One region of the Kitasatospora sp. NPDC058063 genome, then DNA from elsewhere that is predicted to be linked to it. Evidence: riboswitches for the same ligand, from Rfam matches in the RefSeq annotation. Region 1 holds a riboswitch; the other holds the start of a gene.
What was found. A riboswitch is a leader RNA that binds a small molecule or an ion and turns the genes downstream of it on or off. The one in region 1 is predicted to bind cyclic di-AMP.

Region 1 (5,826 bases):
CGTCAGAACCGCGCGCGACTTCGCTCGGAGCACGCTCCAGCACTGGGGCCTGACGGAGCTGTTCGACGACGTCGCGCTGGTGGCCTCGGAACTCGTGACCAACGCGCTCCGGCATGCGATCGGCGCACGGCCCGACCCGTCGGGCGGCACCCAGGGCGAGTACGACTTTCCCATACAGCCGACCCCGGAGGGCCGGCTCCCGATCCGAATAAGCCTGGTGCACCGCGCACCCCAGGTGGTCTGCGCGGTGAGCGATCCGAGCAGCATCGGCCCGATCGCACGGGAGGCCGACTTCGTCGCCGAATCCGGCCGCGGGCTGCACCTGGTGGAGTCGTTCAGTCGCTCCTGGGGCTGGCACCCGCTGGGCAGCGGCAAGGTGGTCTGGGCGATGTTCGAGGCGGAGACGATCGTCGGCTCCCCGCTGGACGGGCACCCCGGACTCGGCGGCCGCTCACCGCTCGACGGCCCCGTCGAGATCGGCGGACGGCATCGGCGCTCGGCCTAGGACGGGCCGTGCGCCCCGAACGGGCCCCCCGACCCGAGCGGGCCGCGCGCCCAGGGCGGACCCTGCGCCGGGCGGCGCACGGCCGGTCGACGGAAGTCCCGGGAGGACCACACCCCGGGCCCTTCCACCCGGCACCGCCGAGGACTTCCGGTCCGGTGCGGACGCCTCCGGGGCGGAGACCGCCGGCGAGGAGGTCCCCGGAGGAGACAAAGACAAAGGCCGTCGTGGTGTCGGCACCCACGACGGCCCCCCGATGATGGAGCACGGCGGTCGGTCAGACCGCCAGGTGGTCGAACTCCCCGTCCTTGGCCCCCAGCAGCAGGGCGGCGATCTCGGCCCGGGTGTAGATGAGGGCCGGGCCGTCCGGGAACCGCGAGTTGCGCATCGCCACATCGCCGCCGGGCAGGGCCGCGAACTCGACGCAGTTGCCCTGGGAGTTGCTGTGCCGGCTCTTCTGCCAGACCACCCCCTGGAGATCGGCGGCGGCCATCCCGTTGTAGGTGTCGTACGAGCCGTGCGTGTCCTGCGAGTCGTGCATAGAAATCTCCCGAAGAGCTTCCGGAGTTGTCGTCCAGCGCGGCGCCCCCGGCACCGTCGAAACGAACGGACCGGCCCCGTACCGGTCCGGCACAACGCCTCACTTGACGCGATGATAGCTGCAGTGCACGTGCATCAGCACGGGACGTTGCAGGTGCACGTGGCCTTTTGCCCGCAGCCGCGAACTCTTCACGGACCCTTCTCCTGACGGTACGTAAACGGACATAGCCGATGAATCGTCGGGCGCGCGATAACCGGCCGTGAGCGCCTCCCCGCTGAATGTTGATCTTCGAATGCCGGGAGTCGCACCCCCGTGACCCTCCGTCAAACCATCCTCATGCTGTGAGACATCTCACGCGCCCCAGGTGCAACGTCGGCCCCCTCGGGTCACGTCGAGGCAACCACCGGCGGTCGCGCGGGGATTGGGAGCGGAATGTCCGGATTGTAGGCAAAGCGCCCGGACCGGCGCCGGAGACGCACCGGGCTCCGGACCGCTGCCGCGTGAAACCCACGCGGCAGCCGACTGCAAGCCGGACGGGCAGATGTCCTACGATCTCCGGCATGAGCACCGCAGCCATCCCGGGCGCGCCACTGCCCGTCCGTACTCCAGGCTCCCGTGCGCGGGGGCGCCACCGTCGTCCCGAGCGCCCCGAGATCCCGGCCGGCGCCCCGGCCCTGGTGCTCGCCGTGCCCGCGACCGCCGGGCCCGAGTCCCGCTCGGTCGTCGAGGAGTTGCTCTCGATCGTCCGCACCGAGCAGAACGGCGTCCGGACCGCGGTCGGCTACCTGCCCGGCAACGGCGGCGAGGGCGCGGGCGGCGAGGACCGCACCGTGGCCGAGCTGCTGGCCATGGCGGCCGAGGCCGGGCTGCCCACGCCCGTCCTGGTGCCGCTGGTGCCCGGCCCGCACACCTTCCTGACCGAGCTTCACGCGCTCGCCGCCGAGTACGGCGCGCCCGTCACCGACCCGCTGGGCCCGCACCCGCTGCTGGCCGAGGCCGTGCACGTCCGGCTGTCCGAGGCCGGGCTGGCCCGGGCCGACCGCGCCCGGCTGTTCGCCATCGCGACCGCCGCGGACGGCGTGGTGCTGACCACCGTCGGCGGCGAGGACGCGGCCGCGGCGGCCGGTATCACCGGCGTGCTGCTGGCCGCCCGACTGGCCGTGCCGGTCGTCGCCGCCGCGCTCGACGTGCCCGGCTCGGTGGCCGCGGCCGTCAACCACCTCAGGGACACCGGCTCGCAGCGCCCGGCGCTGGCCCCGCTGGTGATCGGCCCGGAGGCGGACTCCGAACTGCTCGCCACCGCCGCCGAGGAGACCGGCTGCCCGTCGGCCGCGCCGCTGGGCTCGTACCCGTCGGTCGGCCAGCTGATCGCCTCCACCTACCTGGCGGCGCTGCCCGCGCCGTCCCCGGAGGACCTGGCACGGGCCGAGGCGGCGGCCGCGGCCGCCGCCGAGGCCGAGGGGGCCCTGGAGGGCGTCCGCGGCGCTCACGCGGCCTCCCAGGAGCCCGCAGGGCGGTAGTCGACGCCGCGCGCCGGTTCGCGCGCACCGAAGGGCCCGGAACGGCATGCGTTCCGGGCCCTTCGGTTTTGCTCCGCCCGCCCACGGCCGTCCCGCGGAAGTCGGACGGCAATGAAGTGGAATGTCCGTTCTGGCCTATTTGAAAGGAAATAGGAAACGCGGTCGCGGGCGCTCGCATCACTGCCGCCACAGCATCCGCCGGGGCGCTCCGGCCCGCGATTCGACGCACCGTCACACCACTTCTGAAGCGCTGCCAGTTGTGGGCTTCCGCAACAGGGTTGCCTGAAAACGATCATTTACGATCATGAAGAGCGGCAATTTTGGCAGTTCCCACTAAACCGTGATGCGCATCACAGCCGTTTGCAGTTTGAACTTAAGTCTGATTAACGTGCTCCCCGTTCGTGACCACACGAACCCGGTTCATCCGCGACGCCGAGTCCTGCCGTCGGATGTCCTGGCAGCGCGAAATCGCACCACGGCAGGAGCGGGGGACCCACAGGTAAGTCGCCCCGGACCGATCTCCGGAACGGTCCAGGGCTAGGGGTGAAGCCGCGCCCACAGCGCGGCCGGGCAACTCCAGCCCGAATCCGACAGCTCACCTCGCAGGCGTGGGAGAGGACCGCGTCTTCATGCTGCCCACCAACGGCACTCGTCTGTCCAGCCGCACCCGTCGCGTGATCGCCGCCCTGGGCGTCGCGGGCGTCGGCCTCACCGTCCCCTGCATCGCCTCCGGCACCGCCTCCGCCGCCACCGTCGCCACCTGGGACAAGGTCGCCCAGTGCGAGAGCGGCGGCAACTGGAGCATCAACACGGGCAACGGCTTCTACGGCGGCCTCCAGTTCACCTCCAGCACCTGGTCCGCCTTCGGCGGCAGCGCCTTCGCGGCGCGCGCCGACCTGGCCACCAAGGACCAGCAGATCGCCGTCGCCGAGAAGGTCCTCGCCTCGCAGGGCCCCGGCGCCTGGCCCGTGTGCTCGGTCCAGGCCGGCCTCACCAAGGGCGGCGCCGCGGCCGCCGTCGACACCTCGGCGGGCTCCACCGCCGGCTCGACCGCCGCCAAGCCCGCGCAGCCCGCCCAGAGCGCCAAGCCGGCCGCCCCGGCCGCCAAGCCCGCTCCGCAGACCCAGGCCCCGGCCGCCAAGCCCGCCGCGCCCGCCCAGGACGGCACGCAGGCCGGCACCGACTCCGCCGCCTCCGGAAACCGGAGCGACTGGGTCCAGAAGCGCCAGCAGCAGGCCCAGAACGGCGACTACACCGTGGTCGAGGGCGACTGGCTGTCCGCGATCGCCGACCAGCACAAGGTGCAGGGCGGCTGGCAGCGGCTGTACGAGCTCAACCGCGGCACCCTGACCGAGGGTCCGGACAGCATCTACCCGGGCCAGCAGCTGTCCTTCGGCGGCAACGGCCAGGCCCAGGCCGGCCAGTCCGCCACCGGCAAGTCCGGCTCGGACTTCACCTGGTTCGACCGCTCGCAGAAGTCCGGCCAGTCCGCGAACGGCGGTGCCGTGAACGCCCAGCCGACCACGCAGGCCCAGACCCCGGCCGCCAAGCCGTCCACCAAGCCGGCCGCCAAGCCCGCTCCGCAGACCCAGGCTCCGGCCCAGACCCAGACTCCGGCCGCCACCGGCAGCATGGCCGCCGCGGTCTCCTTCGCCGAGTCGAAGGTCGGTCAGGCGTACGTCTACGGCGGCACCGGCAACGGTGGCTGGGACTGCTCCGGCCTGACCCAGGCCGCGCTGCGCGCCGCGGGCGTCTCCGTCCCGCGCATCGCCGCCGACCAGGCCGCCGCCAGCACCCACGTCTCGCTGGACAGCCTCCAGCCGGGCGACCTGCTGTTCTGGTCCAACAACGGCAAGGACTCCGGCGTCTACCACGTCGCGATCTACGTCGGCAACGGCAAGTACGTCGAGGCCGCCAACCCGAGTTCGGGCGTCCGCGAGCAGAGCATCGCCAACTGGGCCCCGGACTTCGCCGGCCGGGTCTGAGAACGGCGAACAGCCGACGGATGACGGACGACGGATAACAGCTGACGGATAACAGATAACAGATTTCATCATCTGTCAGCTGTCGTCCGAACGCTGACCGCCCACGCCCCCGGGGAGAGTCTGGTCGCTCCTCCCCGGGGGTTCCGGCATGCCTCCGGCCGTACCTCGTGGCGAATCCCTGCGGCGAAGCCCCGTGCTGAATCCCCATGGCGAATCCCCATGGTGATTCCCCGCCCCAACGGGCATGCTGCTGCTCTGCACCCGAGGAGGAGTCACATGGCCCAGGTCACCGTCACCCTCGACGCGAACCTCGCGATCGACGCGATGTTGCTCTCCGGCACCAAGAACCCGCAGGACGCCGTCGAACTGGTCCTGCGCGACTACCTGGCCCGCGGCCGCCGTACCGAGACCCGTACCGGCGAGGCGGCCGACGGGCACCGACCGACCGTCGACCGCCCCACCACCCAGGAGGGCTGACCGCCCGACGGCCCGGGGCGGCCGACCGCACGCACGCCGAAGGGCCCCGGAGAGCAACCGCCCTCCGGGGCCCTTCCGTCGGCCGTGACGGCCGGGGTTCAGCGCGCGCAGGCCCCGGTGGACCCGCGCATCACCAGCTCCGGCTGGAACATGAACTCGCCGCGCTGGGCCGCGTTTCCGCCGACCTCCTCCAGCAGCGCGTCCACCGCCGCCGTGGCCATCGCCTCGACCGGCTGGCGGATCGTGGTCAACGGCGGCTCGGTGAAGGCGATCAGCGGCGAGTCGTCGAAGCCGACCACCGACACGTCCTGCGGCACCGACAGCCCGCGCTGCCGCACCGCCCGGATCGCCCCGAGCGCCATCATGTCGCTCCCGCAGACGATCGCCGTGCAGCCCTTGTCGAGCAGCGCGCCGGCCGCCGCGTGCCCGCCCTCCACGCTGAACAGCGTGTGGTGGACGAGGTCGTCGGCCTCCTCCCGGGAGAGTCCGAGCACCTCGCGCAGCGCGGCCGTGAAGCCCTCGATCTTGCGCAGCACCGGCACGTACCGGCGCTGACCGACGGCCAGCCCGATCCGCTCGTGCCCGAGTTCGGCCAGGTGCTGGACGGCCATCCACATCGCGGCCCGGTCGTCCGGCGAGATGAACGGCGCGTCGATCTTCTCGCTGTAGCCGTTGATCAGCACGAACGGCACCCCGCGCCCGGCCAGCCGGGCGTAGCGGTCGTGGTCGGCGGTGGTGTCGGCGTGCAGCCCGGAGACGAAGACGATGCCCGCCACGCCCCGGTCCACCAGCATCTCCACC
Region 2 (5,826 bases), on a different contig from region 1:
CGGCTACGCCTCGATGACCGGCGAGCTGGCCGGCGACCAGTGGAACGAGGGCGACGTCTCCTGCTCGGTGGTGCGCCGGGTCGCGCTGCCGGACGCGTTCTTCGCCTTCGACGGCCTGCTGGAGACCTTCCTGACCGTCCTCGACGAGTTCGGCGCCTTCCCCGCCGTGATCGAGGCCGAGCTGGACCGCTACCTGCCGTTCCTCGCCACCACGAAGGTGCTGATGGGCGCGGTGCGCGCGGGCGTCGGCCGGGAGACCGGGCACGAGGTCATCAAGGAGCACGCCGTCGCCTCCGCGCTGGCGATGCGCGCGGGCGCCCGGGAGAACGAGCTGCTGGACCGGCTGGCCGCCGACGAGCGGATCCCGCTGGACCGGGCCGCGCTGGACGCGCTGCTGGCCGACCGGCTGTCCTTCACCGGCGCGGCCGGTGCCCAGGTCGCCGAGGTCGTCCGCCAGGTGGAGGCCGTCGCGGCCGCCTACCCGGAGGCCGCCAAGTACGCGCCGGCCGACATCCTCTGACGTTCGGTCAGTTCAGAGTCGAGGGCCCTGCCGCCGGACCGGTGGCGGGGCCCTCGCGCGTCGTGGGGACGTGGCCGGGGTCGAGCGGCGGGGCGGTCGGTCCGCACGGCCAGTCGCAGTTCGGCTCGGCCACCGGCTGCTCCTCGGGGGCGAGCACATTGCCGCGTACGGTCGCGGCGGCGATCAGCCCGCCGGCCACCAGGAGGCCCGCGCAGATCAGCATCGCGGTGTGGAAGGCGGAGTCGACCGCGGAGGGCACCCGGTAGGCGTCGCCGCTCAGCCCGGCCAGCGCCGGCAGGGCGGCCACCGCGAGCAGGCCGGCCGCGCGGGCGGCGGCGTTGTTGACCCCGCTGGCGATGCCGGCGTGCCGGACCTCGACGGCGGCCAGCACGGTCGCCGTCAGCGGCGCGACCAGCAGCGTCATCCCGCAGCCCATCACCGTGACGGCGGGCAGCACGTCCACCCAGTACGAGGCGTCGGGGCCGATGCGCAGCATCAGCAGCACCCCGGCGGCGCACAGCAGGGGGCCGACGGTCAGCGGGACGCGCGGGCCGATCCGTTTGCCGAGGCGCCCGGCGCGCGCGGACAGCGCCAGCATCAGCACGGTGATCGGCACCAGGGCGAAGCCCGAGACCAGCGGCGAGAACCCGGACACGATCTGGAGCTGCACCACCAGCAGGAAGAAGACGCCGCTGAACGCCGCGTACACGCACAGGGTGACCAGGTTCACCGCGGTGAACAGCCGTGAGGAGAACAGCCCGAGCGGCAGCATCGGTTCGGGCGCGCGGCGTTCGACGGCCACGAAGGCGACGCCGAGCACCACCCCGATCACCCCGCTGACCCAGACCGCCGGGGACAGGCCCTCGCCGGCCGCGGTCAGCGCGTAGGTGATCGCGCCGAGCGCGAGGGCGGCGAGCACGGCGCCGAGCACGTCGAAGCGGCCGGTGGCGGCCTCGTCCCGGGTCTCCGGCACCGACCGGGTGGTCACCGCGATCACGGCGGCGGCGAGCGGCAGGTTCAACAGGAAGATCCAGCGCCAGCCGGGGCCGTCCACCAGCCAGCCGCCGAGGAAGGGGCCGATCGCGGCGGACACCCCGCCGAGGCCGGACCAGAGCCCGACCGCGGCCGAGCGGTCGTCGGGGTGGAAGACGGCCTGGAGCATGGCGAGCGAGCCGGGGGTGAGCAGCGCCCCGCCGATGCCCTGGACGGCGCGGGCGGCGATCAGCACGTGGATGTTCGGCGCCGCGGCGCAGGCCGCGGAGGCGATGGCGAACCAGACCACGCCGATCAGGAAGACCTTGCGCCGCCCGTACCGGTCGCCGAGCGCGCCGCCGAGCAGGATCAGGCCCGCCAGGGTGAGCAGATAGGCGTTCAGGGTCCATTGCAGGGACGCCAGGGAGGCGCCGAGGTCGGCGCCGATCCGGGGCAGGGCGACGTTCACCACGGTGCCGTCGAGCATCGCCATGCTGGAGCCGAGCACGGTCGCCAGTAGTACCCAGCGACCCTGCGCGGTGCCCAGGCGCAGGGTGCCGGCCTCGGAGGTGGCCACGGGCGAATCCTGCGCTGCCGGGGCGCACGTGACAAGGGTCACCGGTGGGTGTGTTGACGGTCGGCGGTGCGTGAACGGATGGCTGCGGTCCGTCGCCGATCTCGGCGCAGGGTCGTGGATCAGTGGCGGGGGGTGAATGGGTTGTGTACGCACCGTGGGGTCCGGTCTGCGGAGGGTCACCGGAACGGGGGAGATGGTTGCCCTTTCAAAGATCGACATTGCTTCACCCGAACGGATGGGTTTTAGTTCAGCGACCGCCCGGCCAGTCCGGACGGATCCCCCGGGTGGAACGCCGAGTCCTGCCGCTGCCCGGTGGTTCGAAACGAACTCTGTACGGCAGGAGCGGGGGACCCACAGGTAAGTCGCCGGACCGGAGTTCGCGCCTCAGGGCGCGGGCGTCCAGGACCGGCTAGGGGTGAAGCCGCGCATGCGGCCGGGCAACTCCAGCCCGAACCCGACAGCTCACCTCGCAGGCGTCGGAGAGGAAAATTCCATGCCTGCTCAGGCTCGTCGTATCGCCCTGCCCCGCGCCGCCCGTATCGGCATCGCGACCGCCGTCACCGGTGTCTCCTTCGCCCTCCCGCTCGTCACCGCGGTGAGCGCCCAGGCCCACGCCGTTCCGGCCGCCCCGGCCGCGCAGGCCCCCGCCTCCACGGACACCAAGTCGGCCGCGCCGGCCGCTGCCCCGGCCGCCCCGGCCGCGCAGGAGAGCTACCGCGTCGTCAGCGGCGACACCCTGTCCAAGATCGCCGACGCCAAGAACGTCGAGGGCGGCTGGCACGCGCTGTACGAGCAGAACCGCTCGGTCGTCGGCGCCAACCCGAACCTGATCTTCCCGGGCCAGCAGCTCGCGCTGTCGGGCCACGCCGCCGCCCCGGCCGCCGACGCCGCCCCGGCCAAGCCGGCCGCCCCGGCGAAGCCCGCCCAGCCGGCCGCTCCGGCGACCCAGGCCGCCAAGCCGCAGGCCCAGGTCCAGGTGAAGACCGAGGCCGCCAAGCCCTCCGCCCAGCTCCAGACCCAGCTGCAGGTCGCCGCTCCGGCCCCGGTCGTGACCGCCACTCCGGTCGCCGCCGCCACCTCCGGCTTCGTCGCCCCGCTGGCCAACGCGAAGCTCGGCACCGCCTACGGCGTGGCCGGCTCGATGTGGGCCTCCGGCCACCACACCGGCCAGGACTTCGTCGCCTCCACCGGCACCCCGCTGCGCGCCGTCGCCAACGGCGTCGTGGTCAAGGCCGGCAACGGCGGCGCCTACGGCAACGAGGTCGAGATCAAGCTCGCCGACGGCCACTACGCCGAGTACGCGCACCTCTCCTCGATCGGCGTGAGGATCGGTCAGACCGTCACCGTCGGCCAGCAGATCGGCCTCTCCGGCGCCACCGGCAACGTGACCGGCCCGCACCTGCACTTCGAGATCCGCAACGGCTCGGAGTACGGCTCGGACATCAACCCGGTCGCCTACCTGCGCGCGCACGGCGTCGCGCTCTGACCCGGGGCCGCTGAGCCCCGAGGGTTTCTGAACCACCGCTGCTGCGGGGCGAATCGATCCTCCGGGATGGTCATGTCGGGTGACCGCTCGACCGGGTGATCGCCGCACGGCGGACATGGGCGCGGGACACGCCCAGGCCGGCCCGGCCGCACGAGGACCTCCTCGTACGGCCGGGCCGGCCGCTGCCGTTCCGGACCCGCCCGGTCGTGCCCGGTCGTGCCCCGCCCGTCCGGCGGTTCCGGGGCGCCGTTCGACCGGTCGAACGCGGCGTCAACCCGACCGCTCCGGCGGGCCGTCGGCCCGCTCGCGGGGCCGCTCCGGCGCGCCATGCTGTCGGACGGTCAGCGTCCGGCCGGTCCGGCGGTCGGGCGGGTCCGGGAGGCGAGGAGGCCGGATGGCGGTCCGGAGCGGGGACGTGGCGGGGGAGAGGGCCGGGCGGGAGCGGCCGGGGACGGGCGGCGTCGACCGGCTGAAGGCGGACTCGGTCGGCCTGGTCGGCGTGGTGTTCATGGCACTCGCCACCGCGGCCCCGATCACCGCGATGACGGGCAACCTGCCGATCATCGTCGGGCAGGGCAACGGCGCCGGCGCGCCCGCCGCGTACATCGTGGCGACCGTGGTGCTGACGGTGTTCTCGGTCGGCTACGTGGCGATGGCCCGGCACATCACCGCGGCCGGCGCGTTCTACGGCTACGTCTCGCACGGGCTGGGCCGGGTGGTCGGGATGGCCTCGGGGCTGCTCGCGGTGCTGGCGTACGTCGTCACCGAGGCCTCGGCCCTCGGCTTCTTCGCGTACTCGCTGCGAGGACTGGTCCGTTCGCAGCTGGGGGTGGACCTGGGCTGGGGCTGGCACGCGCTGTTCGGGGCGACGGTGATCGGGGTGACGGCCTGGTTCGACCTGCACCTGACGGCCAAGGTGCTCGGAGTCGCGCTGGTGCTGGAGATCGGGGTGCTGGGGGCGGTCTCGTTCGCGGTGCTGTTCTCCGGCGGCGGGCCGGACGGGATCGTGGTCGAGGCCGTGAACCCGCTGAACGCGCTGAGGGGGGTGGGGAGTTCGGGCGCGGCGGCGGCCGGGCTCGGCCTGTTCTTCGACCCGCTCGGCGCGCACCTGGGGGCCTGGGCGGTGAAGGTGTTCCAATGGTTGGTCGTCACCGGTTCGTTCGCCTGCGCGATGGCCTTCCACCAGTGCGCGGCCCGGTACCTGTACGCGATCGGCCGGGAGGGGCTGCTGCACCCGGCGCTCGGCCGCACCCATGCGCGGCACGGTTCGCCGCACGTCGCCTCGGTGGTGCAGTCGGTGATCGCGGTGGGACTGGTGGCGGGGTTCCTGGCGGCCGGGATGGACCCGTACGCGCACCTGTACACGCTGCTGGCGCTGCTCGGGACGATGGCGATCCTGGTCGTGCAGACGCTCTGCTCCTTCGCCGTGGTCGGGTACTTCCACGTGCGGGGGCGGCACCCGGAGACCGCGCACTGGTTCCGGACGCTGGTCGCACCGCTGGTGGGCGGGGTGGCGATGGCCGGGGTGGTGGTGCTGCTGGTGCTCAACAAGGACGCCGCGGCCGGGGCGGCGGCGCACACGCTGCTGTTTCGGCTGATCCCGTACCTGGTGATCGGGGTGTTCGCGGGCGGGGTCGGGCTGGCGCTGGCGGTGCGCCGTTGGCGGCCCGAGCTGTACGCGCGGATCGGGCGGGTGGTGCTGGAGGACGCGGTCGAGCGGTGACCGGGCGGGTGGTGCTGGGGGTGCGGTCGAGCGGTGACCGGCCGGCGCTCGCGGTGCGCCGGGTTCAGCGCCGGTGGACCGGCAGGCCGTACTGGGCGGCGGCCAGCAGCGCGTGCATCCGGTGGCCGAAGTCCTCGGTGTCCCGGGCCGGTTCGGGGAAGACCAGGCGGACGTCGCGGTGGCCGTGCGGGTGGTCCAGGCGCAGTACGAGGCCGTAGCGGTCCAGGGCGAGCGGGCGGACCTCGGGGTCGTGGGTGAGCACGGCCGGGTCGAGCAGCCGGGTGAGGACGTCGAGCGCCTCGGCGTGGTCGTCGGCGAAGTGGGTGAGCAGCGCGGCCTCGTGCCGGGCCAGCGGGTCGGGGCCGGCGAGCGCGAGGTCGGCGGCGGTGATCGCGCCGGTGCCGTACGGGGTGGCGAGGACGGCGTGGGCGACGTCCACCCGCAGGTGCACGCCGAGGCCGTCGTCGGCGAGGTGGGCCAGGTGGAGCCGGCCGGCCAGGGTGAGGCGGGCGCGGACCCGGTCGCGGACGGCGACGGGGGCGATGTCG

Region 2: it holds a riboswitch for cyclic di-AMP, as region 1 does, so the genes downstream of both, ACFVUY_RS06780 (peptidoglycan DD-metalloendopeptidase family protein) here and ACFVUY_RS06520 (transglycosylase family protein) in region 1, are expected to answer to the same signal.

The regions. Positions count from the first base shown of each region.
Region 1 is NZ_JBHVSD010000002.1:644,667-650,492, reverse strand. It holds gene ACFVUY_RS06535 (ATP-binding protein) at 1-505, shown strand, start outside; gene ACFVUY_RS06530 (DUF397 domain-containing protein) at 780-1,043, opposite strand; gene ACFVUY_RS06525 (hypothetical protein) at 1,604-2,563, shown strand; cyclic di-AMP (ydaO/yuaA leader) riboswitch at 3,015-3,185, shown strand; gene ACFVUY_RS06520 (transglycosylase family protein) at 3,172-4,548, shown strand; gene ACFVUY_RS06515 (hypothetical protein) at 4,825-5,025, shown strand; gene ACFVUY_RS06510 (LacI family DNA-binding transcriptional regulator) at 5,124-5,826, opposite strand, start outside.
Region 2 is NZ_JBHVSD010000003.1:38,086-43,911, forward strand. It holds gene purB (adenylosuccinate lyase) at 1-520, shown strand, start outside; gene ACFVUY_RS06775 (MFS transporter) at 528-2,069, opposite strand; cyclic di-AMP (ydaO/yuaA leader) riboswitch at 2,360-2,560, shown strand; gene ACFVUY_RS06780 (peptidoglycan DD-metalloendopeptidase family protein) at 2,563-3,555, shown strand; gene ACFVUY_RS06785 (APC family permease) at 3,950-5,278, shown strand; gene ACFVUY_RS06790 (DUF2470 domain-containing protein) at 5,343-5,826, opposite strand, start outside.